DNA from 3 places in the Mesorhizobium sp. M3A.F.Ca.ET.175.01.1.1 genome. Region 3 is predicted to be linked to each of the others. Evidence: predicted binding sites of a transcription regulator. Region 3 holds the regulator's gene; each other region holds the start of a gene.

Region 1 (5,763 bases), on a different contig from region 3:
GCCGATCAGCGGATCGGTCATCGACAGCGGAATGAGCTCCGTCACCGGAACGCCATCGCAATGCCAATCGACGGCGCCGTCCCTGGGGCTCATGAAGGTGACGGTCGAGCCGACGATCGACAGCGGATAGGGTTCGAGCCTGGTGCCCATCATGTCCGAGAGCCGCTCCAGGCGCAGCTTGTCGTTGAGAAGCTCCTTGATCTCCGGGATGTAACGGTCGGCGCCGGTGATGAAGGTAAGATCGAGATGCTTGTGCACCGCGTGCTTGTCCTTGAGCTTGCGCGCCGCCTCCTCGATCGCGGTAAGCAGATCCGGGTCGTAGCCGTGGCGATACTGGGCGACCCCGAAGCCCGACACTTTCCAAGCCGTCTCATGGCCAATGATGGCCTCGCGGCTCATCGCGCAGCGCAGTTCGGGGATTGTATGGGCGTTCATTCTACTTCTCCAAGCTGGGGGCAACACTTGGTAAACAGTCAATTAATTCCCCTACCCCTGTAAATTTAGGAATGCTGGTGCTAGCCTAAGCCCAGCTTAAGGTCCAAACCGGTGCGTCTGCTCAGTCAGGTCAACCTGAATTCACTGAAAATCGTGGAGAGTGCCGCACGGCATAAAAACTTCACGCGCGCAGGCGAAGAGCAGTTCATCACCGCTTCGGCAGTCAGCCAGCGGGTGAAGAGCCTGGAGGACCAGCTCCGCTTCAAGATTTTCCAGCGCGGCGGCAATGCGGTGTCGCTGACGCCGGAGGGCGAGGCCTATGTGGCGCAGGTACGCGAGGCTCTAGAGCGCATCGTGGCCGCCAATATGGAGGCCACCGGCCAGTCCCAGGCTCATGTTCTGAAGATCTGCGTGCTGCCGACCTTTGCCGCGCGCTGGCTGTTTCCACGGCTCTCCGCCTTCCAGCGGCAGTATCCCGAGATCGAGATGCGGGTCTCGACATCCTATGCCACGCATGAATTCGCGACCTCGGAATACGATCTGGAGATCCGGTATGGCGACGGCAGTTTCCCGGGCCTCAGTTCCGAGCTTCTGTTCCGGGAGGACCTGACCCCGGTGTGCAGCCGCAAGCTGTTCCACGAGGTGCTGGGCAACAAGCCGCTGTCGAGGGTGACGCCCGACGATTTGAGGCACTTCACCCTGCTCCACTCCGAGACCTGCACCCAGAACTGGCAGTCGTGGCTGCGCTTCGCCGGCGCGAGCTTCGTGCTCGGCGAGGCGAAGAGCATCTATTTCGATTCCTGCATGATGTCCTATGAAGCGGCCAACGCCGGGATGGGCTTTGCGGTCGCCAACCGCGCCTACATGGCAAGCGACATCCGCGCCGAGCGGCTGGTGGCGCCGTTCGCGGTGCACCATCCCAACAGCGCCGGCTGGTATTTCGTCTGCCCTGGCAAGGCGATTGGCGCCCGCAAGGTGAGCTTGTTCAAGCAGTGGATCATGGCCGAAGCGGCGCTGACGCAGCGCCAATTGGACGTCGAGATCACGAACCTGCCCGTAAGACGGGCAGCGATGGCGTAAGGCACCCGTGCAAGTTTAGACATTCAAGAACGCACAGCATACCAGGCTATGTGTTCGATCTTCTACAATGAACCGGCAGCACCAATGCCTGGGACCAGCTCAGGACATTTGTTGTAGATTTCACACAATCGCTGGAATTTCTGACCACCTTCAACAGGTCTTCCGCGGCGCGCCGCTGACCCGGCGGCAAGACTCAGCTATGGTGTTTTGTGCGGCGGGCCTGATTTTCCCGCTTGGCCGGCGCTTCCCAGCTTCCTCCCAAGCAGCGCCGGCCTTTCTCTTGCCGGCGACTTTCATTCGACTATGGCTGGCGATTGCGCGGCGTCACTGCTTCGGTGGCGTGCCGGGCTGATCGCCGCCGGTGGTCGACTGCGGCACCGGGTTCTTGTCGACCTGAGGATTCTTGTCGACGGTGTCGCTCGGCGCCTTGGTGGGTTGCACGCTGTTGTCGCAGGCGGCGAGCGCGAGCCCTGCCGCAAAGGCCAGCAGCACAGGAAGCTTCTTCATGACGACCTCCTCTCGTTCGCCCCTTTTCACTGGGCAAACGAAGCGCTGGCGGTTTGGTTGCGTGGAACGGGGAACCAACCGGCACATGCCCGGTTGAACACCGAGCCCGCTCGAAGCCAAATCAGGAGATGGTCATGATCCGCCTGTTGCTCACCGGCCTATTCGCCTATACCGCCTACCGCGTCACGATGAGGATCATCGAGGAAGTGCCCGGCGACGTCGCACCGCTGGAGATGCCTGGCGACGAGCGGCGCGCGCTGCGGCGCCAGTCGGCGGCGATGGGAGTGGAGCCGAAGCGGTAGACACAGCTGTTCTCCCCTCTTGAGGGGGAGATGGCCGACAGGCCAGAGGGGGTCGTCTCGCGTCGAGCGCGGCGCTCCTTCTCGGAAGTACGACAGCGCCGGCGCTTCACGCGCGGCGACCCCCTCTGTCGCCTTTGGCGACATCTCCCCCTCAAGGAGGGAGATCCCCGTTGCGAACAAAGCGGAAACGATGCTTGATGGGCGATGAACATCGCCGCTCGTGATTCGTCCTTCGAGGCGCCCGCCTATCTCGCGCGGCTGAATGACGAGCAGCGGCTGGCGGTGGTGCATGGCGACGGCAAGGTGGCGGCGCCGCTGCTGGTGATCGCCGGCGCCGGCTCCGGCAAGACCAATACGCTGGCACATCGCGTCGCCCATCTGATCGTCAAGGGCGCCGATCCGCGCCGCATCCTGCTGATGACGTTTTCACGCCGTGCCGCGGCCGAGATGGCCAAGCGCGTCGAGCGCATCGCCGGCGAGGTGCTTGGCCGCGACGCCGCCATCATCGCCGACGCGCTCTCCTGGGCCGGCACCTTCCACGGCATCGGCGCCAGGCTGCTGCGCGACTATGCCGAGCAGATCGGGCTCGATCCCGCCTTCACCATCCACGACCGCGAGGATTCGGCCGATCTGATGAATCTGGCCCGGCACGAACTCGGATTTTCCAAGACCGAGAGCCGCTTCCCGACCAAGGGCACGTGCCTGCAGATCTATTCGCGCGCCGTCAACGCGCAGGCGCCGCTCGGCGAGGTGCTGGGCTCCGCCTTTCCCTGGTGCGCCGGCTGGACGGACCAGCTGAAGGCCCTGTTCGCGGCCTATGTCGAGGCCAAGCAGGCGCAGAACGTGCTCGATTACGACGACCTCTTGCTCTACTGGGCGCAGATGGCGGCGGAGCCGGAGATCGCGGCGCATCTCGGCTCCCGCTTCGATCACGTGCTGGTCGATGAATACCAGGACACCAACCGGCTGCAGGCCTCTATTCTCCTGGCATTGAAGCCGGATGGCGCCGGGCTGACGGTGGTGGGCGACGACGCCCAGTCGATCTATTCCTTCCGTGCCGCCGAAGTGCGCAACATCCTGGATTTCCCAAAGCAGTTCGCGCAAGGCGCCTCGGTCGTGATGCTGGAGCGCAACTACCGCTCGACCGAGACCATCCTTGCCGCCGCCAATGCGGTGATCGGCGAAGCCACCGAGCGCTTCACCAAGAACCTGTGGACCGAGCGCAGATCGTCGCACAAGCCGCAACTGGTCAGCGTGCGCGACGAGGCCGAGCAGGCCGATTACGTCTGCCAGGCGATCCTGGCCGAGCGCGAGGCCGGCACGGCGCTGAAGGCGCAGGCCGTGCTCTTCCGCGCCTCGCATCACAGCGGGCCGCTGGAGGTCGAGCTCACGCGCCGCAATATCCCTTTCGTGAAATTCGGCGGGCTGAAATTCCTCGACGCCGCCCACGTCAAGGACATGCTGGCGATGCTGCGCTTTGCCGAGAACCCGCGCGACCGCGTCGCCGGCTTCCGCGTGCTGCAGTTGATGCCGGGCATCGGTCCGTCCGCCGCTTCGCAGATCATCGAGGCGATGGCGACGTCGCTGGACGAGACGATGGGCCTCGCCCGCTTCCGGCCGCCGCAGCGCGCGGCTGAAGATTGGCCGGTCTTTCTCGGTATCTACAGCAGTCTCAGGGCCGGCGCTAAATGGCCGGCCGACCTCGAACGGGTCCGGCTCTGGTACGAGCCGCATCTTGAACGCATTCACGAGGATGCGATCACGCGCCGCGCGGACCTGCTGCAGCTGGAGCAGATCGCGTCCGGCTATCCCTCGCGCGAACGTTTCCTGACCGAGTTGACGCTCGACCCGCCGGACGCCACCAGCGACCAGGCCGGCCCGCCGCACCGCGACGAGGATTACCTGATCCTGTCGACCATCCATTCGGCCAAGGGCCAGGAGTGGAAGAACGTCTTCCTGCTCAACACGGTCGACGGCTGCATCCCGGCCGATCTCGGCGTCGGCACCAAGGAAGACATCGAGGAGGAACGCAGGCTTCTCTATGTGGCGATGACGCGGGCCAAGGACAGCCTGCACCTTGTCGTGCCGCAGCGGTTCTACCCGCATAACCAGCCGGCGCGCGGCGACCGCCACGTCTACGCCTCGCGCACCCGCTTCATCCCGGCCTCGATGCTTGCCGCCTTCGAGCAGTCGTCCTGGGCCAGCGCGCGGATGACCAACGACCCGCGCGCCAGGCCTGCGGTCAAGGTCGATCTCGGCGCTCGCATGCGCGGCATGTGGAAATAGGCTTCCAGTTTCGGCACGGCCATGCGGCAACCAAAGGCCCGGATCGGCGTTCTTCGCCCATCAACGGAGCGCGTCGATGGAGCCGACAGCTGTAGTGGCGCTGATCCTGCTTTCTTGCAGCCCCGACATGCAGTCCTGTCACCGGGCTGAGACGCGGCCGGCCATCTATGGCGGGATGAACCAATGCGCCGCCGCCCTGCTCGCCCGGCTCGAGGGCACAAATATGATCGGCAGGTGTCGAACGGTAAAGGGCCTCGCCTCCGGCCAGGGTGTCGCCGTGGTACGCGTCACCCGCGGCAACGGCTCTCACGCGACTTCTACCGACTACCTGGTGACGCGCACCGAGAGCGCGACCGAATAGACTAATATAGACTTCCATATATCCGGTCGGGGGTGTTTTTATCGCGTATTCACTTCGCGTTCGGAAAGACGCCCGTCATCTTCGGCGCGAGCGATGGAACCTTCGATTGCGCTGTTCATTTGCGTTTGCAGGTCCTGGTACAATGGGCAGATCCGAAGACGGTTATACTCGCCATGGCGGCCGATCTTCAGGACAGGGTCTGCGGCTCGCAACGACTTGCAGGATTGCAGACCGGCAAGTTCGGCGGGGCGTGCCCAGGCTGCCGCTGGCGGAGAGGAGCGGCAGCCTGACGTAAACGAGGAGAAACGGACAATGCGTTTCATCCCTTCGGCTATGAGCTGGCGGCAGCGGCTGGCCGGTCTGGCCGGTCGGGTTTTCGTCAATACCGTTGCGGCGGTCGTCGCCGGAGTCGCCATCCTGTTCCTTCTGCTTTCGCCGCACTATCAGGGCTCCGCCTCAACCCCCGACACGACGATCGGAACAGCGCAGTAAACGTACCGCTGGTATTCTTCGGGGACGGCTTGCCTGCTCCTGCCCAGCCTCGCTCTCGCGTCCCACAAAATGGCTTCCCGGCATGGAACTTCGTCCCGCAAGGCGCGTTGTTGGGCGTCCTACCCAAGACCGGAGGATGGCGGTCCCGCCATCCTCCGCTTCCATTCGAGAGGCAAGCATGTACGACAGGATGTTCTTCACCCCGGTCGCGGTCAGTGTCGGCGCCGGCCATAAGCGCATGATCGCCTCGCTGTCCGAGATGCATGAGTTCCTGACCGAGTTCGCGCCCTCGCGCCGGCG
Region 2 (5,763 bases), on a different contig from region 3:
ACAGGTGCTCGAGCGCCTGGGCGTCTACTGCCGGAAGGGCGCGCGTCAGGCCTTCGACCGGCGCGTTGGTCTCGATCGAGCGCTTCAGCGCGTCGAGGCTGGCGAAATCGAAATCGGCGGTGCGCCACTGCAGCACCTTCACCGGGTCGAAATCGTGCGCCTCGATCTTCTTGACCAGATCCTCGTCGAACGGGTCGACCTGGCCGGTGACGCCGAACGTGCCGTCGCGCAGGTGCCGGCCGGCGCGGCCGGCGATCTGGCCGAGCTCGGCGGCGGTCAGATTGCGATATTGATAGCCGTCGAACTTGCGGTTCTGGGCAAAGGCGACGTGCTCGAGATCGAGGTTCAGCCCCATGCCGATGGCGTCGGTGGCGACGAGATAATCGACGTCGCCCGACTGGAACAGCGCCACCTGGGCATTGCGGGTGCGGGGCGAGAGCGCACCGAGCACGACGGCGGCACCGCCCTGCTGGCGGCGGATCAGTTCGGCGATGGCGTAGACTTCGTCGGCGGAGAAGGCGACGATCGCCGTGCGCCGCGGCAGGCGGGTGAGCTTCTTCGAGCCGGCATAGGCCAGGTGCGACAGCCGTGGCCGCGTCACCACCGACACGCCCTTCAGCAGTTTCTGCAGGATGCCGTGCATGGTTGCGGCGCCCAGCAGCAGTGTCTCCTGGCGACCGCGCAGATGCAGGATGCGGTCGGTGAAGATGTGGCCGCGTTCGAGGTCGCCGGCGAGTTGCACCTCGTCGATGGCCACGAAGGCAGCGTCGGTCTCGCGCGGCATGGCCTCGACGGTGCAGACCGAATATTTCGCGCTCGCCGGGACGATCTTCTCCTCGCCGGTGATCAGCGCCACCTTGTGGGCGCCGACCTTCTCGCAAACGCGGGTATAGACCTCGCGGGCGAGCAGCCTCAGCGGCAGGCCGATGACGCCGGTCTCGTGCGCCACCATGCGCTCGATGGCGAGATGGGTTTTGCCGGTGTTGGTCGGCCCCAGCACGGCCGTCACGTCGCGGCCCGAAAGGATCAGCGGCTTAGTATGTTTCGGCTGAATGTTCATCGGCTCGGAAATGAGGCTTTCTGCCGCTTGTTGTCGGGAACGCTGCGGTGCCGCCGCGTGTGACAGGCGACACATAGGGATTTCGGACGCGAAGCGAAAGCGGAATTGTTCCGGCGGAGGCCGGCGATGCTGCAATTCGCTGTCAGAAACCGCTGCCGATTAACCGTTGGAACGAGTCTGGAACGAATCGGCGACGAATCGCTGACTCGTCCTGATTCAGGGTTTGTTCACGGCTATATGTGGATTTTTTGACGATGAGTCTTACCACATGCTGAATCCCCGGATTGGCCCGTTTCGTGCTTGGACGAGCCACCTTCCGGCGCGGCGTTAACCTTTGCCGGCGAGGGCTGGCGACCTCCCCGCGCGTTGCTGTCAAGGTTATGAAATTATTGACGTTTCTTAATCGACGTTAACAATTCAGGCGTCATTTCGGGGCCGTCGCGTTAACGTTCCGGCCAAACCCGGAACGAATCGGCGACGAATCAGCGATCTGCAAGTTTTCCCGGTTTGTTCACCCCCAGATATGGTGTTGTGCACAGCTTGCGCACCGATAATTCACAGCTTGTGAACAGGCTTTCGCACAGGCCGCCGCGCGGCCGTTAACCTTTGCGTGCCGTCTTGAGGCATGCGCCGCGACCAGCCTGGCGGCGCCAACGAAACAGGCGGCCCGGTTGCTCCGGACCGCCTGCCAGCGATGTCGAAGGAAATCAGGCGAACAAGATCTCAGGCGAAATACTGGCCGCCATTGGCGGTGATCGTCGAGCCGGTGATGAAGCCGGCTTCGTCGGACGCCAGGAAGACGACGCAACGCGCGATCTCTTCCGGCTCGCCGAGGCGGCCGACCGGGATCTGCGGGATGATACGCTCGTTGAGCACCTTCTCGTCGATCGCCTTGACCATCTCGGTGGCGATGTAGCCGGGGCAGATGACGTTGACGGTGATGCCTGCGCGCGCGCCTTCCTGGGCCAGCGCCTTGGAGAAGCCGATGTCGCCGGCCTTGGCGGCGGAGTAGTTGGCCTGGCCGGCCTGCCCCTTCTGGCCATTGATGGAGGAAATGGTGATGACGCGGCCGAACTTGCGGTCGCGCATGCCGCCCCACAGCGGATGCGTCATGTTGAAGACGCCGGAGAGATTGGTGTCGACGACTTCCTTCCATTGGGCGGGCGTCATTTTGTGGAACATGGCGTCGCGGGTAATGCCGGCATTGTTGACCAGCACGCCGACCGGACCGAGATCGGCCTCGACCTGCTTGATGCCGGCCGCGCAGGCGTCGTAGTCTGCGACCGACCATTTGTAGACCGGGATGCCGGTCTCGGCCTTGAACTTCTCGGCCGCCGCGTCATTGCCGGCATAGTTCGCGGCAACCGAATAGCCGGCATTCTTCAAGGCCACCGATATCGCCGCACCGATACCGCGCGATCCGCCCGTGACGATTGCTACCTTGCTCATGAAATTTCCTCTCCCTAAAGATCTGGTGAATGGTCAATGGTGAATAGCGAACGGGTTCATGACGGTCGCGACCGGCCATTCACCATTTTGCCATTCACCATTCACTCTTTTCTCAGAGCGCTTCCACGCACATGGCGACGCCCATGCCGCCGCCGATGCACAGCGTCGCGAGACCCTTCTTGGCGCCGCGGCGACGCATCTCAAACACCAGCGTGTTGAAGACGCGGGCGCCGGAGGCGCCGATCGGATGGCCGATGGCGATCGCGCCGCCATTGACGTTGACGATCGCAGGATCCCAGCCCATGTCCTTGTTGACGGCGCAGGCCTGCGCGGCGAAGGCTTCGTTGGCCTCGACCAGATCGAGGTCGCCGACCGACCAGCCGGCCTTTTCCAGCGCCTTGCGCGACGCCGGGATCGGCCCCGTGCCCATGATCGTCGGATCGACGCCGGCGGTCGCCCAGGAGGCGATGCGCACGAGCGGCGTGATGCCGCGGCGGGCGGCCTCGGCTTCGCTCATCAGCAGTGCGCCGGCGGCGCCGTCATTGATGCCGGAGGCGTTGCCGGCCGTCACCGTGCCTTCCTTGTCGAAGGCAGGCTTCAGCTTGGTCATGCCATCCAGCGTCGCGCCGTGGCGGATGTATTCGTCCTGGTCGACGATGGTGTCGCCCTTTCTGCCCGCAACAGTGAACGCGACGATCTCGTCCTTGAACTTGCCGGCCTTCTGTGCCGCCTCGGCCTTGTTCTGGGAGGCCAGCGCGAACTGGTCCTGGTCGTCGCGGGTGATCTGGAACTGGCGGGCGACGTTCTCGGCGGTGGTGCCCATGTGATAGCCGTGGAAAGCATCCCACAAGCCGTCCTTGATCATGGTGTCGATCATCTTGTAGTCGCCCATCTTGACGCCGGCGCGCAGATGCTGGGCGTGCGGCGAGAGCGACATCGATTCCTGACCGCCGGCGACGATCACCTTGGCATCGCCGGAAGCGATCTGCTGCATGCCGAGCGCGATTGCCCTGAGGCCGGAGCCGCAAACCTGGTTGAGCCCCCAGGCAGTGGTCTCCTTGGGCAGGCCGGCCTTGATCGAAGCCTGACGGGCGGGGTTCTGTCCCTGGGCCGCGGTCAGCACCTGGCCGAGAATGACTTCGTCGACTTCCGAGGGCTGGACGTTGGCCCGCGCGAGCAATTCCTTGATCACCACGGCGCCGAGCTCATGCGCCGGCGTCGCGGCGAAACTGCCGTTGAAGGATCCGACCGCGGTGCGGGCGGCGCTGGCGACGACGATTGAATTGGAAGCAGCCATTTTCTTCTCCAGACTTCGAGTGTCGTTTCTCAGTATCTTTGAAGACTTTTCTTGCCCGTTACGGACCCCGAGTCAAACCGGAATTCGGCATAGCGGTCATGCGCGGCAAGCAGGACAGGGAGATCCGCGGCCACCGCCTGCCGCTGCTCCGCAGCATATTCTGCCCGGCTCTGCAGCATTAATTGATGCCGCACTGCACAAACCACTTGGAATTGCGACGCTTTTGCGCATATCCTTAACGGATGGCGCAATCGTTACCGGCTGCTTACTCTCAATGCGCCGGTATCCTGGGGAGGATACGGATGGCCAAGGACGACCCGATCGTCATCAAGAAATATGCCAACCGCCGGCTCTACAACACCGGCACCAGCACTTATGTGACGCTCGAGGATCTGGCCGACATGGTCAAGAAGGGCGAGGAGTTCACCGTTCAGGACGCCAAGACCGGCGACGACATCACGCATCCGGTGCTTACCCAGATCATTTTCGAGCTGGAGAACAAGGACGGGCAGAACATGCTGCCGATCCCGTTCCTGCGCCAGCTGATCTCGTTTTACGGCGACCAGATGCAGATGATCGTGCCGAGCTTCCTCGAACAGTCGATGATCGCCTTTTCCAAGGAGCAGGAGCGTTTTCGCGAGCAGATGAAGGGCGCCTTCGGCAAGACGCCGATGGACATGATGAAGACACCGATGAAGGCGCTGGAAGAACAGACGCGCCGCAACGTCGAGATGTTCCAGAACGCGATGCGCATGTTCACGCCGTTTCCGTCGGCCGGTCCAGGTTCCGCAGCGCCCGCTGAGCCGCCGAAGAAAGACGAGAAATCCGACGATCTGCAGGAATTGAAGGCGCAGATCGCAGCGATGCAGCGCAAGCTCGACACGATGTCCTGACGGTGTGCCATCGTTTCTGGCGGTCGCTCGCGTTTGTGGTTAGCCGAAAACGCCCCTCGCTTCGTCATCCTCGGGCTTGACCCGAGGATCCAGGGTACAACGGTGCAGAATTCTGTAATCGTTGCGACGCCTTAGTGTCACGGCATGGAGGGTTTGCGCGCGTCGCTTCGCTCCTGCTCCGCCCCTAGAACTGCTAACTTCCGGGAAGCTATCGTCCCGGTCCGACCGCTCCCTCATAGCGGGCGCGTGGCCTGATCGGGCGGTTGCTCGTCACCTGCTCGATCGCATGCGCCGTCCAGCCGACGCTGCGGCCAAGCGCGAACAGGCGGAACGGCGCGTCGGCGGGCAGTCGCAGGCCCCGCGTCAGTGCGGCCAGCGCGAAATCGATATTCGGCAGCAGGCCGGTCGCGGCAAGCACCGCCTCGCGCAGGCGTTGGAGCCCGGCATCGATCGCGAGGTCGGACAGCAGGGCTTCGGCGCGCGGGTCGCCCTCGGGATAGAGCGGGTGGCCAAACCCGGGCAACGGCCGATCCTGGGCAAGCCAGCGCGCGATCGCTTCGTCCGGGCCGAGCCGCTCGGCATCCTCGACCATTGCAATCGCCGCCGCGCCGGCTCCGCCGTGACGAGGGCCGGAGAGGGTCGCGAGGCCTGCGAGCAGGCACGCAGCGATCGGCGCACCGGTGGAGGCGGCAACGCGCGCGGCGAATGTCGATGCATTCAGCTCGTGATCGGCGAGCAGCACCAGCGCCCTGCGGATGCGATCGGCGCCGGCCTGGTCCGCCGACCAGCCATGCGCGAGCCTCTCGTGAGGCGGCGCCGAACCGGGGGCAGCGCCGAGCGCCGTGGCAAGTGCGCTGGTGGCGCTGGCGCCATCCTGCTGCAGCATGGCTGGCCTGCGGCCGAGCGAGGACCAGCCCTGGGCAGCCAGCGCCGACAACCTTGCAAATGCTGTGGGAGTGCCGCTCTGCCGAACGGCGGCAGAGGTCAGCGAAGCAAAGGAAACTGGTTTGTCGGAGGCCCAGAGCAGGCCGGCGGTTTCTTCCAGAGTGGCCGTCGCTGACAGC
Region 3 (5,763 bases):
CCTGCCTCTCGGTGCTCACCGACGGTCCGTCCTTCCAGGGCGCGCCAGGATTTCTGACCGCCGCACGGGCGGCCGTCGCGCTACCTGCCCTGCGCAAGGATTTCCTGTTCGATCCCTATCAGGTCTACGAGGCGCGCGCCTTGGGCGCCGACGCGATCCTGATCATCATGGCAAGCGTCGATGATGCGCTGGCCCGCGAACTGGAAGCGACGGCTTTCGGACTTGGCATGGATGCCCTGGTCGAGGTGCATGACGAAAAAGAAATGGAGCGTGCGCTCGCGCTTAAGTCCCGGCTGATCGGCATCAACAATCGCAACCTAAGGACGTTCGAGACCAGCCTCGAGGTATCCGAGCGGCTTGCAGCCATGGTGCCGGCCGAGCGGCTGCTGGTCAGCGAAAGCGGCATCTTCACCCATCAGGACTGCCGTCGGATGGAAGAGAGCGGCATCGGCACTTTCCTCGTCGGCGAGAGCCTCATGCGGCAGGATGACGTGGCGGCGGCAACGCAGCTGTTGCTCACCGGCAAGGCGCCTGCCGAGGCTGTTTGAGATGGCCGCCCTCACCCATCTGAGCGCCAAGGGCGAAGCCAACATGGTCGATGTCGGCGACAAGGCCGAGACGACACGCACGGCAATCGCCGAAGGCTTCGTCTTCATGCGGCCCGAAACCCTGGACATGATCCTGGCCGGCGACGCAAAGAAGGGCGATGTGCTGGGCACGGCCCGCATCGCCGGCATCATGGCGGCCAAGAAGACGCATGAGCTTGTGCCGCTCTGCCATCCGCTCCTTCTGACCAAGGTTGCCGTCGACATCGAGCCAGACCGTTCGCTTCCAGGCCTGAAGGTCACAGCGCTTGCCCGAGTCACCGGCAAGACAGGTGTGGAGATGGAAGCGCTGACCGCGGCATCGGTCGCCTGCCTCACTATCTACGACATGGCCAAGGCGGCCGACCGCGCCATGGTGATTTCCGGCATACGGCTGGTCGAGAAGACTGGCGGCAAGTCGGGCGACTACAAGGCAGGTGCCTAAATGGCGTTGGTGCCAGTCGCGGAGGCGCTCGAACGCCTGCTGGAAGGCGCCGCGCCACTGCCGGGTGAAAGCGTTCCGCTCGCCGATGCGGCAGGCCGTGTGCTGGCCGAGCCGGTGCTGGCGCTGCGCACCCAACCGCCCTTCGATGCTTCCGCAATGGACGGCTATGCCGCACGCTCCGCGGATGTGGCGTCGGTGCCGGCGCGTCTCTCCGTGATCGGCATGGCATCCGCCGGGCGCGGCTTCGCGGGGTCAGTCGGCCAGGGCGAGGCCGTCCGGATCTTTACGGGCGCACCAGTCCCCGAAGGCGCCGACACGATTGTCATCCAGGAGAACGTGCGCGACATCGGTGGCGGCAGCATCGAGGTGACCGAACCGACCAAAGCGGGCCGCAATATCCGCCTCCGCGGACTGGACTTCGGCCAGGGCGACATGCTGCTCGAGAAAGGTCGCCTGCTCGATCCGGCAGCACTTTCACTCGCGGCATCTGCCAATCATGCAAATGTCAATGTCGTCCGGCGGCCGCTGGTCGCGATCATCGCCACCGGCGACGAATTGCAGCCGCCCGGCAGCGAACTTGGACCCGACCAGATCATCTCGTCCAACGCCTATGGTGTCGCCGCCGTGGCGCAATCGGTTGGAGCACGCGCGCTCGACCTCGGCATCGCCGCGGACCGGCACGAAGCGATCGCAGCTCTGGTCAGGAAGGCCGTAGCGGCCGGCGCCGATGTCATCGTGACGCTCGGCGGCGCCTCGGTCGGCGACCACGATCTGATCCATGGCGTGCTGACCGGCGAAGGCATGCAGCTCGATTTCTGGAAAATCGCCATGCGGCCCGGCAAGCCATTGATGTTCGGCCGCCTCGGCAATACCCGCTGCATCGGCCTGCCTGGGAATCCGGTCGCAAGCCTTGTCTGCTCGCAGCTGTTCGTGAAGCCGCTTCTGGCGCGCCTCGCAGGCCGCAGCTTCAGCCAGGACGTTCGCAGGGCTCGGCTGGGCGCCGCATTGCGGGCCAACGATGTCAGGCAGGACTATGTGCGTGCCGTTGTGCGCGACGATCGCGGAGCGTTGGTTGCGACTCCGTTCGGCATCCAGGATTCCTCGATGCTGAGAATGCTGGCCGATGCCAACGGCTTGATCGTGCGCGAACCTTTTGCGCCGGCAGCTGAAGCCGGCGCCGAATGCAGCGTGCTGATGCTACGCTGAACAAAACGTCAACACATTCATTAAACTTTAAACGGTTGCGGAACACAACTGGAACAGATAGTGTTTGTTCTGGGTTTGTTTTTCCGATTCTGGTTCCAGAACCCGTTGGGGGCCGCCATGCTGACGCGTAAACAACATGAACTGCTGATGTTCATCCATGAACGGCTCAAGGAAAGCGGCATTCCGCCGTCTTTCGACGAGATGAAGGAGGCGCTCGACCTTGCCTCGAAGTCGGGCATCCATCGGCTGATCACGGCGCTGGAAGAGCGCGGCTTCATACGCCGGCTGCCGAACCGGGCGCGCGCGCTCGAAGTGCTGCGGCTGCCCGATTCGATCGCGCCCGGCCTCAACGCCGCCAAGAAGTTTTCGCCGAGCGTCATCCAGGGAAGCCTCGGACAAGGCAATCTCGGCCGGCAGATCAAGCCGGCGGCGCCCTCGCGCACACCCGCACCCAGCAATGACGATGACGCTGTTTCGGCGGTGTCCATTCCGGTGATGGGCCGTATCGCCGCCGGTGTGCCGATCGACGCCATCCAGCACCAGACGCATTCGATCACAGTGCCGCCGGACATGATCGCCGGCGGCGAGCACTATGCCTTGGAAGTCAAAGGCGACTCGATGATCGAGGCCGGCATCTTCGACGGCGATACGGTCATCATCCGCAACGCCAATACGGCGAGCCCCGGTGAGATCGTTGTGGCGCTGGTCGATGATGAGGAAGCGACGTTGAAGCGCTTCCGCCGCAAGGGCGCTTCGATTGCGCTGGAAGCCGCCAATCCGGCCTATGAGACCCGCATCTTCGGGCCGGACCGGGTCAAGGTTCAGGGCAGGCTCGTCGGGCTGATCCGCCGTTACTGAGCGGTTTGTGGCTTGGCGTCGGGCTTTTCGGGCCGCTTGTAAGGCGGCAGCCCCCTTGCCTCGCGCGAGTATTTTCGCTGCTCATGCCAGGGCCGATAGGGCCTGTGGACGGCATACTGAATCTCGGCTCGCGCGGTTGCCGATTGCGGGTCGAAGAAGACGGCAGCGCTTCCGTCGCGTGCCAATTGCCGCTTGGTCACGACGAGGATTCGGGGATCCCGGCAAGGATTGTAGGCCGTGGCGTCATTGATGACGATGAGATCGGCGAAGCCGCAGGCCGGCTTGGCGCTGTCGCGATTCTCTGCGAGCGCGACGATCGCACCGGAAGGATGCCGGCCGATGCAGAGGTCGCCGGTGCAATAGAAGGGCGAACCCGGCGGCAGGTCGACAGGATCGGCGATGTCCGTCGTCCCGTTTGCGAATGTCTCGGGCGGCACGATCGTTTCGGCCAGCAGCGCCCGTTTCCAGTTGTCGGTTATGAACTCGTTCGAGCTTGCTCGATTGATGGCGAGTTCGCCGCCGCCGATCGGCATCGCAACCAGATGCGCATCCTCGGAGATGAGCACATCCGGGGTACGGACATGCGGAATGGCCAACAAGGCCGCAATCGCGAAGGGAACGGCGCCGAGCCTGAGCCAGGTGGTCGCCATGGTCGCGATGACCAGCGCGACCGTCGCCAGCAGCACAGACTGTATCGAGATCAACCCCACTGCATCCACTGGTGAACGTTCGGAAAACCATCCCGAGATGGCGACCATCGCCGTCAGGCCTTTGCCCATCACATAGAGGAAAGGCCCGTCGAAGCCGAACGGCATCATCAGCACGCTGAAGACCGCGAACGGCATGACAACCAGCGAGACGATCGGCATCACTGCCAGATTGGCCAGCAGGCTGAGCGGCGATACGCGCTGGAAATGCCAGATGGCAAACAGCGCCGTTGCGCTTCCGGCGATGATTGATGTCATCGCGCCGCCGCCCACGCCAACCGCCAGCTTCCGGGACAGGTATCCGAGAAACGAGCGCTTTGCCGGTGGCGCTCTCACTTTGTCGGCGCGGTAGTCAGCCCAACCGGCATAGGCGCCGACAAGGGCGGCGGTCGCGGCGAACGACATCTGAAAACTTGGGCCGACCACTTCATGCGGCGAAACCACGATCACCGCGATTGCCGAAATCGCCAGGTTGCGCATGGTCAGCGCCGCCCGGTCGAAGACAACGGCAACCAGCATCACCGCCAGCATGATGAAGCTTCGTTCGGCGGCCACAACGATGCCGGAAATGACCAGATAGGCTGCAATCGACAGCAGCGCGATCGCCGCAGCATATTTCTTGACCGGCCGGCGGGAAGAGAAATCGGGAAGCAGCGCGAAGGCGCCGCGCAGCAAAAGCATGATCGTGCCGGCGACCAGCGCCATGTGCAGTCCCGAAATCGAGATGATGTGGTAGATGCCGGTCCTTCGCATCGCCTCGTTGATGTCTTCTGGAATGCCGGCGCGAACGCCAACGATCAGCGCCGCCGCGATCTCGCCTTCGGGACCGCCGACGGTGCTTCTGATGTGATCGGCAATGGTCTCGCGCGCGTTTTCTATTGCGGACGCGGTGCGTGCGCCGAACGGTGCCTCCGTTGCCGTCACAACCTTCGGATCGCCCAGGAAAAACCCGCTGGCGCCGATACCAGAAAAATAGCTGTCGAAGGAAAAGTCGTAGCTGTCGGGGCGAACGGGGCCTGTTGGCGATAATAGGCGTGCATAACCCGTCACCAGCGATCCAGCCGTCAAGCCTGGCGGGATCCGCCGTGCCGAAAGTCGGACGCGGTCGGGTGCATAGCGCAGCTTCGGGTGCGCGGTTGAGACCAGGTCGATGGTCAGCCTTACGCGGCCATTGGCCATCGGCTCCGCGATGACGACGCGACCTGTCAGCCTTGTCTGGATTTCGCCGCCGAGCATCGGCGTTGCCGCTCGCAAAGTCTCGACCTTCGCAGCGACAAAGCCGACCGCGCAAAACAGCGCGGCCATGAAGAGCAGATGCGTCTTCGGCCAGGAGCGCGAAACCGCGGCGCAGGCGGCCATAAGCGCGACTGTCGCCAGCGGCCTGTAGAGATCTGGTTCCGTAGACAGCGAGAAGTAGAGGATCACGCCGGCGGCAAGGAAAACCGGCACGAGCAGGAAGCCAATGCCGCGATCCAGCTCCTTCGTGCCTGCGGCAGCGACGCTTTGGCCGAACGCGGACAATGAGGCACGGCGGAACTGCCGGCGGACGCGATCGATGGTGGCCGGCGGAGGGCGGTCGACCGTGCCGTCGGGAGAAACAATCTGCGCAGGCTGGCGCGGCTCCAGGAGCAAGACCGGTCCTGCTTCAATCGGCGCAGTGCCGGCAAACAGCAGGCGTTCGCTGACGCCAGCTGCCGTCCCACCGCCATCCTCCGCACCCCGGCCACGTCCAGCCATCGGGCCTGCCCCTTGCGCCCCAGACCTCCTATGCTACATGAACGCCGTCCGCGCGAAAGCCCGCCGCAATCACGCCTGCTTCAGTGCTTCTTCGAGAGTCCCATGTCCGACAAGGTCGTCACCCGCTTTGCCCCCTCGCCCACAGGCTACCTGCACATCGGCGGGGCGCGCACCGCGCTGTTCAACTGGCTCTACGCCAAGCACACGGGCGGCACGATGCTGCTGC

Evidence for each region. Region 3 encodes LexA, which represses DNA repair genes until DNA is damaged. Its sites were predicted from a motif close to TGTTCNNNNTGTGTTCNG; they were not measured.
Region 1: EN818_RS10205 (ATP-dependent helicase) is a predicted target of LexA. The motif match lies at 2,497-2,514, and genes of this name have one in related genera.
Region 2: EN818_RS06920 (helicase-related protein) is a predicted target of LexA. The motif match lies at 1,228-1,245, and genes of this name have one in related genera.

Annotation. Positions count from the first base shown of each region.
Region 1 is NZ_SRTP01000003.1:466,425-472,187, reverse strand. Features, by position in the region: gene EN818_RS32625 (hypothetical protein) at 1-435, opposite strand, end outside; gene EN818_RS10215 (LysR substrate-binding domain-containing protein) at 547-1,515, shown strand; gene EN818_RS10210 (hypothetical protein) at 1,840-2,022, opposite strand; gene EN818_RS32620 (hypothetical protein) at 2,157-2,324, shown strand; gene EN818_RS10205 (ATP-dependent helicase) at 2,529-4,610, shown strand; gene EN818_RS10200 (hypothetical protein) at 4,687-4,971, shown strand; gene EN818_RS10195 (hypothetical protein) at 5,284-5,463, shown strand; gene EN818_RS10190 (DUF982 domain-containing protein) at 5,642-5,763, shown strand, end outside.
Region 2 is NZ_SRTP01000002.1:462,314-468,076, reverse strand. Features, by position in the region: gene EN818_RS06920 (helicase-related protein) at 1-1,060, opposite strand, end outside; gene phbB (acetoacetyl-CoA reductase) at 1,784-2,509, opposite strand; gene EN818_RS06910 (acetyl-CoA C-acetyltransferase) at 2,622-3,806, opposite strand; gene phaR (polyhydroxyalkanoate synthesis repressor PhaR) at 4,109-4,699, shown strand; gene EN818_RS06900 (citrate synthase) at 4,908-5,763, opposite strand, start outside.
Region 3 is NZ_SRTP01000001.1:354,679-360,441, reverse strand. Features, by position in the region: gene trpC (indole-3-glycerol phosphate synthase TrpC) at 1-548, shown strand, start outside; gene moaC (cyclic pyranopterin monophosphate synthase MoaC) at 550-1,029, shown strand; gene glp (gephyrin-like molybdotransferase Glp) at 1,030-2,235, shown strand; gene lexA (transcriptional repressor LexA) at 2,353-3,093, shown strand; gene EN818_RS01775 (ComEC/Rec2 family competence protein) at 3,087-5,537, opposite strand; gene gltX (glutamate--tRNA ligase) at 5,640-5,763, shown strand, end outside.